DNA from 2 places in the Mesorhizobium sp. M1342 genome. Region 1 is predicted to be linked to the other one. Evidence: riboswitches for the same ligand, from Rfam matches in the RefSeq annotation. Region 1 holds a riboswitch; the other holds the start of a gene.
What was found. A riboswitch is a leader RNA that binds a small molecule or an ion and turns the genes downstream of it on or off. The one in region 1 is predicted to bind S-adenosylmethionine.
Positions count from the first base shown of each region.

Region 2: linked by a shared signal. The riboswitch ahead of metX (homoserine O-acetyltransferase MetX) and the one ahead of NKH06_RS26410 (O-succinylhomoserine sulfhydrylase) in region 1 are both predicted to bind S-adenosylmethionine.

Region 1 covers NZ_JAMYLI010000031.1:9,286-16,979, forward strand. The annotation lists gene NKH06_RS26400 (hypothetical protein) at 1-107, shown strand, start outside; gene NKH06_RS26405 (ceramide glucosyltransferase) at 229-1,380, shown strand; gene NKH06_RS26410 (O-succinylhomoserine sulfhydrylase) at 1,386-2,573, opposite strand; SAM riboswitch at 2,631-2,708, opposite strand; gene NKH06_RS26415 (2'-deoxycytidine 5'-triphosphate deaminase) at 2,847-3,941, shown strand; gene NKH06_RS26420 (hypothetical protein) at 4,014-4,400, shown strand; gene NKH06_RS26425 (ABC transporter substrate-binding protein) at 4,500-5,273, shown strand; gene araD1 (AraD1 family protein) at 5,479-6,471, opposite strand; gene mmsB (multiple monosaccharide ABC transporter permease) at 6,771-7,694, opposite strand, start outside.
Region 2 covers NZ_JAMYLI010000009.1:171,723-179,416, reverse strand. The annotation lists gene NKH06_RS11735 (Stf0 family sulfotransferase) at 1-343, opposite strand, end outside; gene metW (methionine biosynthesis protein MetW) at 292-906, opposite strand; gene metX (homoserine O-acetyltransferase MetX) at 965-2,134, opposite strand; SAM riboswitch at 2,249-2,326, opposite strand; gene hisC (histidinol-phosphate transaminase) at 2,463-3,572, shown strand; gene NKH06_RS11715 (prephenate/arogenate dehydrogenase family protein) at 3,579-4,514, shown strand; gene NKH06_RS11710 (sugar kinase) at 4,522-5,445, opposite strand; gene NKH06_RS11705 (DUF2125 domain-containing protein) at 5,453-6,451, opposite strand; gene NKH06_RS11700 (gamma-glutamylcyclotransferase) at 6,593-7,114, shown strand; gene NKH06_RS11695 (aldo/keto reductase) at 7,236-7,694, shown strand, end outside.

The sequences.
Region 1 (7,694 bases):
TAGGTCGAACTTTCGGCGCTCCACGCGGGCTGGTCAACGGTGCGCGTCCTGTCATTGCGGACGGAACCGCAGGTGGCGGCAAAGAATGTCATTTAAGTGACACATGACAATGATGGTGTGCGCCGACCAGTGCCGCGCGACTCGGGCGCTCTGTCGAATTGTTGAATCGGTCGTCATGCCAGCCAGATTGTTCTGGCGGACCGGTTTTCCTGGAGTGACCGGATCTCGATGGAACTCACTCTCATAGCCGCCACGCTTTCAACTGCCCTCATTCTCTCAAATCTCGCCAGCATCGTGCTCGCCGCTTCGCGTCTGAAACGGCGCCGCGCCATTGCCGCGCCGGCCGGCAAGCCACGGCCGGTGTCGATCGTCGTGCCGTCGCGCGGCGTCGAGCCGTTCACGCAGGAGACGCTGGAGCGCGCCTTCTCGCTCGACTGGCCGTGCTACGAGTTGATTTTCTGCGTCGCCCATGCCGACGATCCGGTGGTCAAATTGATAAACAGGACGATCGTCCGGTTTTCGAAAGTGCCGGCCCGGCTGCTTGTCGGCGACGACCGCATCAGCGCCAATCCGAAACTCAATAATTGCGTCAAGGGCTGGGAGGCGGCGCGGCACGACTGGGTCGTCCTGGCCGATTCCAACGTGCTGATGCCGAGGGACTACGTCCAGCATCTGATGGCTGCCTGGCGGCCCGGCACCGGCCTTGTCTGCTCGACGCCGATTGGCTCGCGGCCGGCCGGCTTCTGGGCCGAGGTCGAATGCGCTTTCCTCAACACGCTGCAGGCGCGCTGGCAATATGCCGGCGAGGCGCTCGGCCTGGGCTTTGCCCAGGGCAAGAGCATGCTCTGGAACAAGCCGATGCTCGACGCCAATGGCGGCATCCGCGCGCTGGCCGCCGAGATCGCGGAGGATGCCGCCGCGACCAAGCTGGTGAACAGTCTCGGCCTGCGCGTCAATCTCGTCGCCGCCCCCTTCGAGCAGCCGCTTGGCCGGCGCTCTTTTGACGAGATCTGGTCGCGTCAGGCCCGTTGGGCGCGCCTGCGCCGCGTCACTTTCCCTCTGTTCTTCGCACCCGAAATCCTGACCGGCGCCGTGGTGCCGCTGGTGCTTGCGCTGATTGCCGCGGCCAGTGCCGGCTTCAGCCTCTGGGCAACCGCCCTTGCAGTGCTGGTAGCCTTCTACCTTCCCGAGTGCGCGCTGGCCTGGTCCAAGGGCTGGTACCTGTCGCCACGCATGGTCACGGCGATCATGGCGCGCGACCTGATCCTTCCGGCGATGTGGGGGCGCGGCTGGCTCGGCGGCGCCGTCGACTGGCGCGGCAATGCGATGACCATCGGCACCAAGACGGCCGAGCTGGAGGAGACGCCGTCCGGCGCCTGAAGGCCCTACCTGGCCTTCAGCGCCTGCGCGATGTCCTCAAGCAGATCGTCGGTGTCTTCCAGCCCGACCGACAGCCGGAGCGTGCCCGGCCCGATGCCGAGCTCGGCGCGCGCCTCGTCGCTCAGATTCTTGTGCGTCGTCGTCGCCGGGTGGGTGATCAGGCTCTTGGCGTCACCGAGATTGTTGGAGATCAAGACGATGTCGAGCGCGTTCTGCAAGGCAAAGGCCGCCTGCTTGCCGCCCTTGACGTCGAGGCAGATCAGCGTCGAGCCGCCCGCCATCTGCTTCTTGACGATATCAGCCTGCGGGTGGTCGGCGCGGCCGGGATAGATGACGCGGGCGATCTCCGGCCGCTCGGCCAGGAAATCCGCGATCCGGCCGGCACTTTCCGTCTGCTGGCGCACGCGCAGCGGCAGCGTTTCCAGGCCTTTCAGCAGCGTCCAGGCGTTGAAGGGTGACAGGCTTGGGCCGGTATGGCGGAAATAGTCGTGCAGGTTCTCGTCGATCCACTTCTTGTCCGACAGGATCACCCCGCCGAGACAGCGCCCCTGGCCGTCTATGTGCTTGGTCGCCGAATAGACGACGATATGGGCACCGAGCTGCAAGGGCTTCTGCTGCAGGGGCGTGGCGAAGACATTGTCGACGATCAGCCTGGCGCCGATCGAATTGGCAAGCGAAGCGACAGCGGCGATATCGACCACTTCCAGCGTCGGATTGGTCGGGCTTTCCAGGAAGAACAGCTTGGTGTTCGGCTTGATCGCCTTTTCCCAATTGGCGATGTCGGTGCCGTCGACCAGCGTCGCCTCGATGCCGTATCTCGGCGCCAGCGTCTCGACCACCCAGCGGCAGGAGCCGAACAGCGCACGCGCCGCCACGATATGGTCGCCGGCCTTGGCGCTGCACAGAAGGGCGGCCGTCACCGCAGCCATGCCGGACGCGGTGGCACGGGCGTCTTCGGCGCCTTCGAGCGCGCACATGCGTTTTTCGAACATGTCGACGGTCGGATTAGCGTAGCGCGAATAGATGAAGCCCGGTTCCTCACCCTTGAAACGGGCCTCGGCGGCCTGCGCCGTTTCGTAGACATAGCCCTGGGTGAGGTAGATCGCTTCCGACGTTTCGCCGAAACCGGAACGCAGTGTTCCGCTGTGCACGAGTGCCGTCTGAGGCTTCCAGTTGTGCTTCTTGGTGCTCATCGCTCTTCTTCCAGACACAAAAAAACCGGCCGCGAAAGTCGCAACCGGTCCATACGGCCTTGCGGCCCGACGGTCCTTTAGCGACTTGTTTAACGTGGCTGCAAGCCGACCGGCCAAATCACCACGGGATAACGACCCTTTAGACCCGCACCGCGCTTGCGTCAATTGCCGGCTTCATTAAGAGGTTTGTACCAAGCAGGTTCCGCAAAAGTGTTCCACGGTTTTGCGACAAGAACCTGCGACAAGAAAAACGTCTGACCTAGGAGTGGAGCCTTGCGGCAGACAGGCATTCTTCCCGATCAGGACATTTCAGCGCTGTTCCAGTCCGGCGCGCTGAAGTCGGCGCGTGCGCTCGACGCCGACCAGATCCAGCCGGCCAGCCTCGATCTCAGGCTCGGCGACAAGGCCTGGCGGGTGCGCGCCTCCTTTCTGCCCGGCCCCAACCACAAGGTTTCGGAAAAGCTCGACCGGCTGCAACTGCACGAGATCAATCTTGCCGAGGGCGCGGTGCTGGAGACCGGCTGCGTCTACATCGTGCCCTTGCTTGAAAGCCTGGCGCTGCCGGCGGACATTTCGGCCTCGGCCAATCCGAAGAGTTCGACCGGACGGCTCGACATCTTCACCCGCGTCATGACCGATCGCGGCCACGAGTTCGACAAGATCGCCGCCGGCTATCATGGCCCGCTCTTTCTGGAAGTCAGCCCGCGCACCTTCCCGATCGTGGTCCGCACCGGCTCACGCCTGTCGCAGATCCGTTTCCGCACCGGCAATGCGTTGCTCTCCGAAGCCGAGTTGCACGACCTGCATCGCACCGAGATGCTGGTCGCCACCGAGCCGCCGAACATTTCCGGCGGCGGGATCGCGCTGTCGATCGACCTCAACGGCGATCAGAACGGCCTGGTCGGCTATCGCGGCAAGCATCACACCGGCCTCGTCGATGTCGACAAGCGCGCGGCCCAGGAGGTCGTCGACTTCTGGGAGCCGATCCACAAGAGCGGCGCCGGCGAACTGGTGCTCGATCCCGATGAATTCTACATCCTCGTCAGCCAGGAAGCGGTGCACGTGCCGCCGCTCTACGCCGCCGAGATGACGCCCTTCGATCCGCTGGTAGGCGAATTCCGCGTCCACTATGCCGGCTTCTTCGATCCGGGCTTCGGCCATTCGGCGTCCGGCGGCACCGGCAGCCGGGCGGTGCTGGAAGTGCGCAGCCATGAAGTGCCGTTCATCCTTGACCACGGCCAGATCGTCGGCCGGCTGGTCTACGAACATATGCTGAAGCGGCCGCAGGCGCTCTACGGCACCGATCTCGGCTCCAACTACCAGGCGCAGGGCCTGAAGCTGTCCAAGCATTTCCGCGCCGCGCGCTGAATACTTGATCAGGCGGAGCTCTTGTGAAAACTCGGCCAGGAGATGGTTCGTACTGGAAGAGCGGTGAGTTCAATGAACGACCCCTATGACGACATCTTATCGCTAACCGACAGCAAACCGATTTGGTGGGATGTCCATGACGTGCCGCGCTTTGCTCCGTTTCGTCCAGGCATGGGCGCGTATGGTAGGCCAACGGAATGCCTCCTTGTATTGGCTCGGGCGCGCGGTGGTCCTGAATATCTGCAGTTGATATGCGGGCACACCGCCCAGTTTGAGAGAGCCGATCATCTGACCCGGTCGAAGACTTTGGCAATGGGCGAGCCTCCAGCAGGTTTGCATGCCGAGAACGGCGACCTGAGTGTTGAGCCAGTCAAAGTGCTGGAGTATTGGCGGCGTGATCCAAATCCATTTGCCAAGTGGCAAAGGCTACCTGAATTTGAAATCGACCTAATCGATTGATGGCCTTCGGTCCCGACCAGACTCAGCTTGCCTGACTCTGCCCCGCCATGCTTGGTTACGCTGACCTTGAAACGAAACACTGCAAGGGGAACCAAGAAAATGCAGATTTCAAAATGGATCGTATCGGCAGCAGGCGCTGCCATGCTGGTGATGGCTGCCGGCTCTTTGTCGGCGCAGGCGGCGGAGAAAATCAAGATCGGCACCGAGGGCGCCTATCCGCCGTTCAACACCATTACGGCCGACGGCAAGGTGGAGGGCTTCGACATCGACATCGCCAATGCGCTGTGCGCGCAGATGAAGGTCGAATGCGAAATCGTCACCCAGGATTGGGACGGCATCATTCCCGCTTTGCAGGCCAAGAAGTTCGACGCCATCATCGCCTCGATGAGCATCACCGAGGAGCGCAAGAAACAGGTCGCCTTCACCAACAAATACTATACGACACCGCTCGCTCTGGTGGCGCCTAAGGACAGCGATCTCACCTCGACCGAACCGGCGGCCCTTGCCGGCAAGACGGTGGGCGCCCAGGCTTCGACCACGCAGGCCGACTATGCCCAGAATGAATATGGCAAGGCGGGCGCTGAGGCAAAGCTCTACCCGACCCAGGAAGAGGCGATCACCGATCTGCAGAATGGCCGCCTCGATGCGGTCATTTCGGACAAGTTCGTGCTGGTGGACTGGATGAAGAAGGCGAGCGAAGGCTGCTGCAAGATGATTGGAGACGTCAAGGGTACGGAGACGCAAGCCGGCATTGCCGTGCGCCTGGAAGACACGGCCCTGCGCGACAAGCTCAACGCCGCAATCGACGCCATCGTCGCCGACGGCACCTACAAGAAGATCCAGGCCAAATATTTCGACTTCGATATTTATTGAGACGTCGAAGCCGCCAATCTCCCCCCTCGTGGGGGAGATGCCCGGCAGGGCAGAAGGGGGGCGCGAGGGATCGCGACCTCTCTGCACCAGCAGACTGGTTCGAAAGAAAAACTAAGTAGGATGGAGACGTTGGCGGGACAGCGCCCCCCTCTGGCCTGCCGGCCATCTCCCCCACGAGGGGGGAGATCACGCTGTCATCGACGCCTCACAGCGCCTTCACAGCCACCTTCACCGGCTGCTCGATCTCCAGCGGGTTGCGCAGCGGCAGGCCGAAATCCCCGGCCTCGATCTCGAACACATCGCCGGCCTCGGTCTTGATGCCGTCGGCGAAGGACAGCGTCGCCGTACCGAACATATGCACATGCACGTCGCCCGGCTGGCGGAAGGCCGCGTATTTGAAATGGTGATGCTCGAGATTGGCGATGGTGTGCGACATGTTCGCTTCACCGGACAGGAACGGCTTTTCCCACAGCACCTCGCTGTCGCGCACGATGCGCGAGGTGCCGCGGATATCGGGCGGCAGGTCGCCGATCAGGATTTCCGGACCGAACGAGGCGTTGCGCAGCTTGGAATGGGCGAGGAACAGATAGTTCACGCGCTCGGTGACGTGGTCGGAAAACTCATTCGACAGCGTGAAGCCGACGCGGAAAGGTGCGCCGTCATCGCCGATGACATAGATGCCGGCCACCTCGGGCTCTTCGCCGGCGTCCTTGGCAAAGGCCGGTGACAGGAGTGCGGCGCCTGGCGCCACCGCCATCGTGCCATTGCCCTTGTAGAACCATTCCGGCTGCACGCCGATCTGGCCTTTCGCCGGCTTGCCGCCCTCCAGCCCCATGCGGAACATCTTCATGGAATCGGTGAGCTGCTCCTCGCCGTCGGCGCTCAGCTTCTTGTGCATGGAATCGCGCGTTGCGGCGGAGCCGAGATGCGTCAGCCCGGTGCCGGTCAGGTGCAGATGCGCCGGATCGGGGTGATTGATCGGCGACAGCAGCCGCCCCTTCTTGTAAGCGGCCTCGAGATCGACCGTCTCGCCAAGCCCCTTGCGTTCGATCAGCGCGACGAGGCCGACGCCGGTGCGGGCGGCCTCCATCGCCAGCGAATAGACGCTGCGGGCGCCATTGATGATCCGGGTCTTGCCGCCATTGCGGGCGACGACGCGGATGGTCTCGGCGTCGTCAAGGATCTGGGAGATCAGCATGATGAATCCTCTCTCATTTGCCTTGGCAGGGCTGCCAAAACGGCAGACCTTGCTCGGCGCGGCCGGACCTCGTCCATGCCACGGTTTAAATTCTCAGTTCGGATTGCGCTCGCGGGCCTGGTCCCTCAGGGACTTCTGTTACCGGGTTGCCGGCAGCGCCGCGATCGTATGCCTCCTGCTTGCCTCGACTAGAGCAGTTCACCGTCTCACGGAAACGGCGAACCGCTCTAACTCATTGTGGTGCAATTCCGGGCGGAAAACCGTTTCACACTTTTCCTTGGAATTGCTCTTAAGCCCGTTCAGGCCTTGTTCTTGTTGTAGACGTCGAAGATCACGGCACCGAGCAGCACCAGGCCTTTGACCACCTGCTGCCAGTCGACATTGACGCCCATGATCGACATGCCGTTGTTCATCACGCCCATGATGAAGCCGCCAACGACCGCACCGATGACCTGACCGACGCCGCCCATGGCCGAGGCGCCGCCGATGAAGACGGCGGCGATGACGTCGAGCTCGCTGCCGAGGCCCGCGGCCGGCACCGCCTGTCCCAGTCGCGCCGCGATGATCAGGCCGCCGAGCGCCGACAGCACGCCCATATTGATGAACACCATCAGCGTCAGCCGCTCGGTGTTGATGCCCGACAGCTGCGCGGCCTTGGAATTGCCGCCCATGGCGTAGATACGGCGGCCGATGGTCATGCGCTTGGTGACGAAGACGAACAGCGAGATCAGCACGCCCATGACGAGCAGCACCACCGGCAGGCCCCTGTAGCTGGCGAACTGGTAGACCAGGAACAGGGCCAGCGCGCTGCCGACCAGCGTCTTGACGACGAACAGGGCAAAGGGCTCGGCCTCATAGCCATGGCGTTCGCGCTTGCGGCGCGTCCTCACCCCGAAATAGGCATAGGCCAGCACGGCGATCAGGCCCAGCACGATCGTTGTCATGTGCAGCGTCAGGCCGCTGCCCATGATGGTCTTGCCGGCCGCGTTCACCGTCGGCGGGATCAGCGTCAGCGGGCCGATGACATCCGGGATGAAGCCGGAGCTGAGCGCCTTGAAGCCATCGGGTAGCGGCCCCACCGAGGATCCGCCGCCCAGCAGGGCCTGGCAGATGCCGCGGAAGATCAGCATGCCGGCCAGCGTGACGATGAAGCTCGGTATCCGGTGATAGGCGATCCAGTAGCCTTGCGCGGCGCCGATCGCGCCGCCCACGATCAGGCAGAT
Region 2 (7,694 bases), on a different contig from region 1:
TGGCAAACAGTTTGACCGCGTAAATCCCGGAGGGAGACCGCCCGTCCTTCAGTGCACGCAAAACCTGGGCACGGGGGTCGCGGGGATAGTTCGGCATTTCTAGAACACGGCGGCCCCCGAACCACTCGAGTGGGTTGCCAAGCCCGGTGGCTGCCATCAATCCGGCTAGGTGGTTGCTGCCGCTGCGCGGTGAGGTGCAGATGAGAATTCCGGCTTTCAACCCAGCCCGCATGTCCGGTGGGATTTCAACTGGCAGAGGGCGCCTACGAAAGAGATACATGGCGATCAATATTACCGTTTCAGCAAGAACACTGCCTGCTGGCCGAAGAAGTTCCAGAACCACCACGGCATCGACAGGCCGATCTTCTGCCCGGCAGCGTCGAGGGCGGTTGCCTTCTCGACTGTCGCGCCGAGTTCGTCGCACAGATTGACGAAATCGCGGATGGTGCAGAAGTGGATGTTGGGCGTGTCGTACCAGGAATAGGGCAGGTCCTTGGTCACCGGCATGCGGCCGTTGACGAACAGCGACAGGCGCACCCGCCAATGGCCGAAATTGGGGAAGGAGACGATGGCGCGGTTGCCGATCCTGAGCAGTTCGTCGAGCACCAGCTTCGGGTTGCGGGTGGCCTGCAGCGTCTGTGACAGGACGACGAAGTCAAAGCCCTTGTCGGGATAGAATTCGAGATCCTTGTCGGCATCGCCCTGGATGACCGAGAGGCCGCGCGCCACGCATTCGTTGACGCCGCGCTGCGACAGCTCGAGCCCACGGCCGTCGACCTGCTTGGTGTCCTGCAGCAATTCGAGCAGCGAGCCGTCGCCCGAGCCGACATCGAGCACGCGCGACTGTGGCGGGATGAGGTTGGCGACGACCTCGAGGTCGACGCGCTGGTCGCGGTTGACGCTCATGGCTTCGCCCCCTGCCTGGCGCACGATCCCGATCCGAAAAGCCTGCAATTTTTCGGGGTCATGCGCTGAGCCCTCTCGCCCGGGCCGCCGAGCCGATGAAGCCGTTTATGGCGGCAAACAGTTCCGGCTCGTCGAGCAGGAATGCGTCGTGGCCGCGGTCGGTTTCGATCTCGACGAAGGATACCGATGCGCCGGCGGCGTTGAGCGCATGCACGATCGAGCGGCTCTCCTCGGTCGGAAACAGCCAGTCCGAGGTGAAAGACACCAGGCAGAAGCGGGTTTTCGTTCCGGCGAAGGCATCGGCCAACCGGCCGCCATGGTCGGCGGCAAGGTCGAAATAGTCCATCGACCGCGTCATGTAGAGGTAGGAATTGGCGTCGAAGCGATCGACGAAGGTCATGCCCTGGTGGCGCAGATAGCTTTCGATCTGGAAGTCGGCGTCGAAGCCGAAGGTCAGCGCCTCGCGATCCTGCAGATTGCGGCCGAACTTGCGGTGCAGGGCGGCTTCCGACAGGTAAGTGATGTGGGCGGCCATGCGCGCCACCGCCAGGCCTTTTTCCGGGCGTTTGCCGTGCTCGAAATATTTGCCGCCATGCCAGTCCGGATCGGCCATGACAGCCTGGCGGCCAACCTCATGAAAGGCGATGTTCTGCGAGGAATGGCGCGCGCCGGTGGCGATCGGCAGCGCCGAGAAGACCCGCTCCGGATAGCTCGATGCCCATTCCAGCACCTGCATGCCGCCCATAGAGCCGCCGAGCACGCAGAACAGCTTTTCGATGCCGAAATGGTCGATCAGCATCTGCTGCGCCCGCACCATGTCGCGAATGGTGATGATGGGCAGGTCGAGCCCATAGGGCTTGCCGGTGGCGGGATTGGTCGAGGCCGGACCGGTGGACCCAAGGCAACCGCCGATGACGTTGGAGCAGATGACGAAGAAGCGATTGGTGTCGATGATCTTGCCGGGGCCGATCAGCACTTCCCACCAGCCAGGCTTGCCGGTCACCGGATTGGTGCTGGCGACGTGCTGGTCTCCGGTCAGTGCATGGCAGACGAGGATGGCGTTGGAGCGGGCATCGTTCAGCGTGCCGTAGGTCTGGTAGGCGATCTGGAACGGTGACAGCAGCGTGCCGGCGTCCAGCTTGAGCGGCTTGTCGGATCCAAAACGCAAAACCGGGCTCGACGGTTGGTCGACCTCGTTGTTGGTTTTGCGGGCACGCAGAACGGCCATGACATCCATCTCACACTTTGAGCCCACGCATCGCGCTTGTCGAAAGTCGATGCCGATCCGGGTGTCCGGCCGGCGCGGACAACAAAAAACCGGCATTGCGGTCGCAAAGCCGGTTACAGGATGCAAACGGCCCTTTAGCAAGTTGTTTAACGTGGCTGCAAGCCGACCGGCCAAATCACCACGGAAGTTCGCACCCCTTCTAGGGCTGTGGCGCGCCGGCGTCAACGACCAGCCTTGGGCGGTGGCTGTCGCCTCTCGACATTGCAGGCCACGGCTTGTATTTCCGCTGCGGCTTCCCTCAGGAAGCGTTCTCGACGGATTTTGCGACATGAGCCAGACACCGGACCAGGCACGTCCAACCCCGCGCGCGGGCATCATGGACATAGACGCCTATGTGCCGGGCAAGAGCACGGCGCCCGCGGGCGTCGCCAAGGTTCACAAGCTGTCCTCGAACGAGAATCCGCTAGGGCCCTCGCCGAAAGCGATCGAAGCCGCGCGCGAGATTGCCGGAAAGCTCGACGTCTATCCAGATGGCACCGCCAGGCGGCTGCGCGAAGCGATCGCCGAGGTGCATGGTCTCAACCCGCAGAACATCATTTGCTCCAACGGCTCCGACGAGATCCTCGGCCTGCTGGCGCAGACTTATCTGGCGCCCGGCGACGAGGCTGTCATCACCGAACACGCCTTCATGGTCTACAAGATCTACATCCAGTCGGCAGGTGCCGTTCCGGTGACGATCAAGGAAAGAGACGAGCGCGCCGATATCGACGCCATCCTCGCAGCCGTCACGCCGCGCACCAAGATCGTGTTCCTGGCCAATCCCAACAATCCGACCGGCACCTATGTGCCTTTCCAGGAGGTGCGCCGCCTGCATGGCGGCCTGCCCAGGCACGTGCTTCTGGTGCTAGACGCGGCCTATGCCGAATATGTCCGCCGCAACGACTATGAGGCCGGCATCGAGCTGGTCGGTGCTGCCCAGAACGTGGTGATGACCCGTACCTTCTCCAAGATCGGCCTCGGCGGAGCGCGGATCGGCTGGATGTATGCGCCGATGCATATCGTCGACGCCATCAACCGCGTGCGGGGTCCCTTCAACGTCAATGCGACGGCGATCGAGGCCGGTATCGCAGCCATCCGCGACCGCGCCCATGTCGAGCGCAGCGTGGCGCACAACGAGACCTGGCTGGCCTGGCTGAGCGAGGAATTCACAAAGCTCGGGCTGCGGGTAACGCCGAGCGTCGGCAATTTCGTCCTCGTTCATTTTCCTGACGATCAGAAGCATTCGGCGGCGGCGGCGGACGACTATCTGACGGCGCGCGGCTATATATTGCGGCGCGTTTCGGGCTATGGCTTTCCCAACGCGTTGCGCATGACCGTCGGCACCGAAGAAGCCAATCGCGGCGTTGTCGCCGCTCTCACGACATTTCTGAAAAGCTAGAACGCCATGACATCACCGATGTTTGAAAAGATCGCGCTGGTCGGCATCGGCCTGATCGGCTCGTCGCTGGCCCGCGTCATCCGCCGCGAGGGGCTGGCCCGTCACGTGGCCATATCAACGCGCAGTGCGGCGACGCTGGCGCGAGCCGAGGAACTCGGGCTCGGCGATAGCTATACCACCGATGCGAAAGAGGCGGTCCGCGATGCCGACCTAGTCGTCATTTCGGTGCCGGTCGGCTCATCCGGCGCGGTGGCCGAGGAAATCGCGCCGGCGCTGAAGAAGGGCGCGATCCTCACCGATGTCGGCTCGACCAAGGCGTCTGTCATCGCGCAGATGCAGCCTTATGTCCCTGAAGGCGTCCATTTCATTCCCGGCCACCCGCTGGCGGGCACGGAAAAATCCGGCCCCGACGCCGGCTTCGCCGACCTGTTCGACAATCGCTGGTGCATCTTCACGCCGCTGCCCGATACCGACGCGGACGCGCTGGAGCGGCTGTCGGAGTTCTGGCGCCGCTGCGGCGCCAACATCGATACCATGGACCCGCAGCATCACGACATGACGCTGGCCATCGTCTCGCACCTGCCGCACATCATCGCCTACAACATCGTCGGCACCGCCGACGATCTGCAGTCGGTGACCAAGTCCGAAGTGATCAAATATTCGGCTTCCGGCTTCCGCGACTTCACGCGTCTTGCCGCTTCCGATCCGACCATGTGGCGGGATGTGTGCCTGCACAACAAGGACGCTATCCTCGAAATGCTGGCGCGGTTCTCGGAAGATCTGGCGTCCCTGCAACGCGCGATCCGCTGGGGGGACGGCGAAAAACTCTTCGACCTGTTCACCCGCACCCGCGCTGTGCGCCGCTCGATCATCGAGGCCGGCCAGGACATCGACGTGCCCGATTTCGGTCGCCAGGCCGTCGAGCATCCCGCGAAGGGCTAAGTCAGTTTCAGGCTGGCCAGGTCTGCGCAACCATGGCCAGCGTCTCGGCCCGGTTCGGCGCACCAAGCCTGCCGCCGAAGCGCAGGCATTTGAGCGCGGCGGCCGCACTGGCAAAGCGCAAAGCCTGCTCGACCGGCATGGCTTCCGCCAGCCCGACGGCGAAGGCGCCGTGAAAGACATCGCCGGCGGCCAATGTGTCGATCGCCTTGATCTTCGGTGCCGCGACATGGCGCACGCAGCCTGCGCGACGGTCGTGCCACCAACTGCCCGCCGCGCCGCCTGTCACTGCGACAAAAGCGTCGGTGCGGCTGGCGAGATCGGCGCAAGCCGTTTCCGGATCGAGCGCCTGGCCGCAGACAATGCGCGCCGCCGTTTCCGAAGCGACGATGTGCGTGGCGAGCGGCAACAGCTGTTCCAGGATCTGCAACGGTGCGGTATCGGCATCGAGGATTGCCGGCCGGCCGAGGGCGCGCGCCGCTCTCAGGGCAAGGGCTGCCGCACCTGGCCAGCGGACATCGACCAGTACGGCGTCGAATGCCGTGAGGTCGGCGACCGGCAAGGCTTCGGGATCGGCCTGGGCAAGCCCGTCATAGAACGGCACGATGATGCGCTCGCCATACGCGTCGACCAGGATCGAGGCCAGCGCCGAGCGGGCGCCTCTGACGCGGCGCACAAAGGTGCAATCGACGCCTTCGGCCTTGATGCCGGCGATGAGCTGGTCGGCGACGGCATCGTCACCCGCGCTCGCCCACAGCGATACCTCGGCCCCCAGGCGATGCGCGGCGCAGGCAGCACTCGTGGCCATGCCCGAGGCGATCTGGACGCCGTCGGAGGCAATGAACTTGCCTTGATGCACGGGCAGCGTCTCGACGCGCAGGATGGTGTCCAGCGTCAAAGCGCCAACGCTCAGCAGCTTCACGGGTCTTGCCATCGCAGCGCTATTCCACCGGCTTGATCTTGCCCAGCGGAATGAAGCCGAGCGAGGCCTTGCCCCTGACCACCTTCAGCGGCATCGACGGTTCGTTGCCGAGCACCGCCAGGGCAGCAAAGCCCTGCTCGATCTGGCTTTTCTGCTCGGGTATGGCGGCGCCGAGAATGGCCGCCACCGCCTTCGGGTCCTTCAGCCTGATCATCAGATCGGCGTTGATCAGGCCCTCGGCATCGACCGAGAGCGGTCCCGAAACGGTGATGCGCGCCGTCCCCGACGACAGGTCGAGGTTGCGGATTTCGATCGCCTGGCCACGAAGGCTCTTCACCTGCGTGCCGATCAACGCGACACCGTTCTTCAGCGTGACGTCGCCACTGGCATCGAGCGCCGGAAGCACGCGCCCGCCAATTGCGTCGGGGTCGATCTCGAGATCGCCGAAACTGCCGAGATAGTCGATATCCTCACCGTTGGGCTGCAACTGACCCGATGCCTTGCCGGCGCTGAACAGTTGCACCGGATCGGTGTCGTCGGCCGGGTCGGTCTGGCCGGAAAGGCCCTCTGCCTCCAGCGAAATCCGCTGCGGCAGCGGCCACCACAATTTGAAATTGGCCTGCAGATTGTCCCAGTCTATCCACAGCGGCACCATGTCCGGAACGGAGGTCCTGAGCGGGCCGCGCAGATTGGCAACCGGCGACAGAGGCTGGATGATCTGGGCGGCTGCGTTGAAACTGCCGGCTGAAGCCGCAATGTTCTTGGCATCGTCCTCATAGGCGAGGTTGTCGCAGGAGACGGTAAAGCTCAAGGGATAGCCGCTGACCTGGAGATTGCCGCAGCCGGCCTCGACGCCATTCTTGTTGAGCGTGGCAACCGCCTTGTCGGCTTCGCTCCTGACGCGGTCAGCCAGATAGAACCAGCCGCCGCTGTAGAGGGCGAACAGCACGACGATGAATGCTGCAAGCCAGACCACACGGCGACGTTTGTTCGGCTGGCGTTCGTCACTTGACGTCATGCTTTGGCTCTCGTTAACGCATGGGTGTTGCGGACGGGTAGGCGATTCCGCCAGGTAGACAGACGAATAGTTAGACGGGACGGGCGGAAAAAACACCGGTCCGGTTCGGTGTTGGCATCTTTTGCAATCAGGCGCGGCGATATGGGCGATTTTTGGGTGTTTGGCTATGGCTCGCTGATCTGGCGGCCGGGATTCGCGCATGTCGAAACACAGCGTGCCCGCCTGCATGGCTACCGGCGCTCGCTCTGCGTCTATTCCTTCGTGCATCGCGGCACGCGCGAGCGGCCGGGGCTGGTGCTCGGCCTCGACCGCGGCGGGTCCTGCGTCGGCCTCGCATTCCGCGTCCCCGGCGACTTGCGCGACGAGGTCATGGCCTATCTTCGCGAGCGCGAACTGGTCACCAATGTCTATCTGGAGCGCATGCTCAAGGTTCGCCTCGACGGGGGCGGTACGGTCGACGCGGTGGTCTACATTGTCGACCGCCACCACGAGCAATATGCCGGAGCGCTCGACGCGGCGGATGCGGCGGCCGTGGTGCGCGGCTCGGTCGGCCAATCCGGCAACAACGAGGACTATGTGCTGAGCACGCTTGAGCATCTCGAGGCGTTGGGCATAAGCGACCACTGGCTGGAGGATGTCGCCAGGCAGGTCGCGCCTTTGTGAAGCTGGCTCTGCGGAAAAAGGCGGCCAGGCCTTTGACCTCGTTCAGGCAAGACCTAGGTTAGGCTCCGACCCTCAGCCCGCGGGCGCCATTTGCCCGCCCCAATCATCCCGGAGATCCGCCTTGCAGAAACGTCGTCTCGGTCGCACCGACCTGTCCATCGCGCCGCTGGTTCTGGGCGGCAACGTCTTCGGCTGGACCGCCGACGAGAAAACCTCGTTCGACCTGCTCGACCGCTTCGTCGGCGCCGGCCTCAACGCCATCGATACGGCGGATGCCTATTCGCGCTGGGTTCCCGGCCACAAAGGCGGTGAATCGGAAAACATCATCGGCAAATGGATGAAAGACCGTGGCAATCGCGACAAAGTCGTGGTGATCACCAAGGTCGGTTCGGATATGGGGCAGGGGCACAAGGACCTGTCCGCCGCATACATCGAAAAGGCCGTCGATGCATCGCTGAAGCGGCTGCAGACCGAGTTTATCGATCTCTATCTGTCGCATTGGCCGGACCCTGCAACGCCCTATGAAGAAACGCTTGGCGCCTACGAGAAGCTGCTCGCCAAGGGCAAAATCCGCTATGCC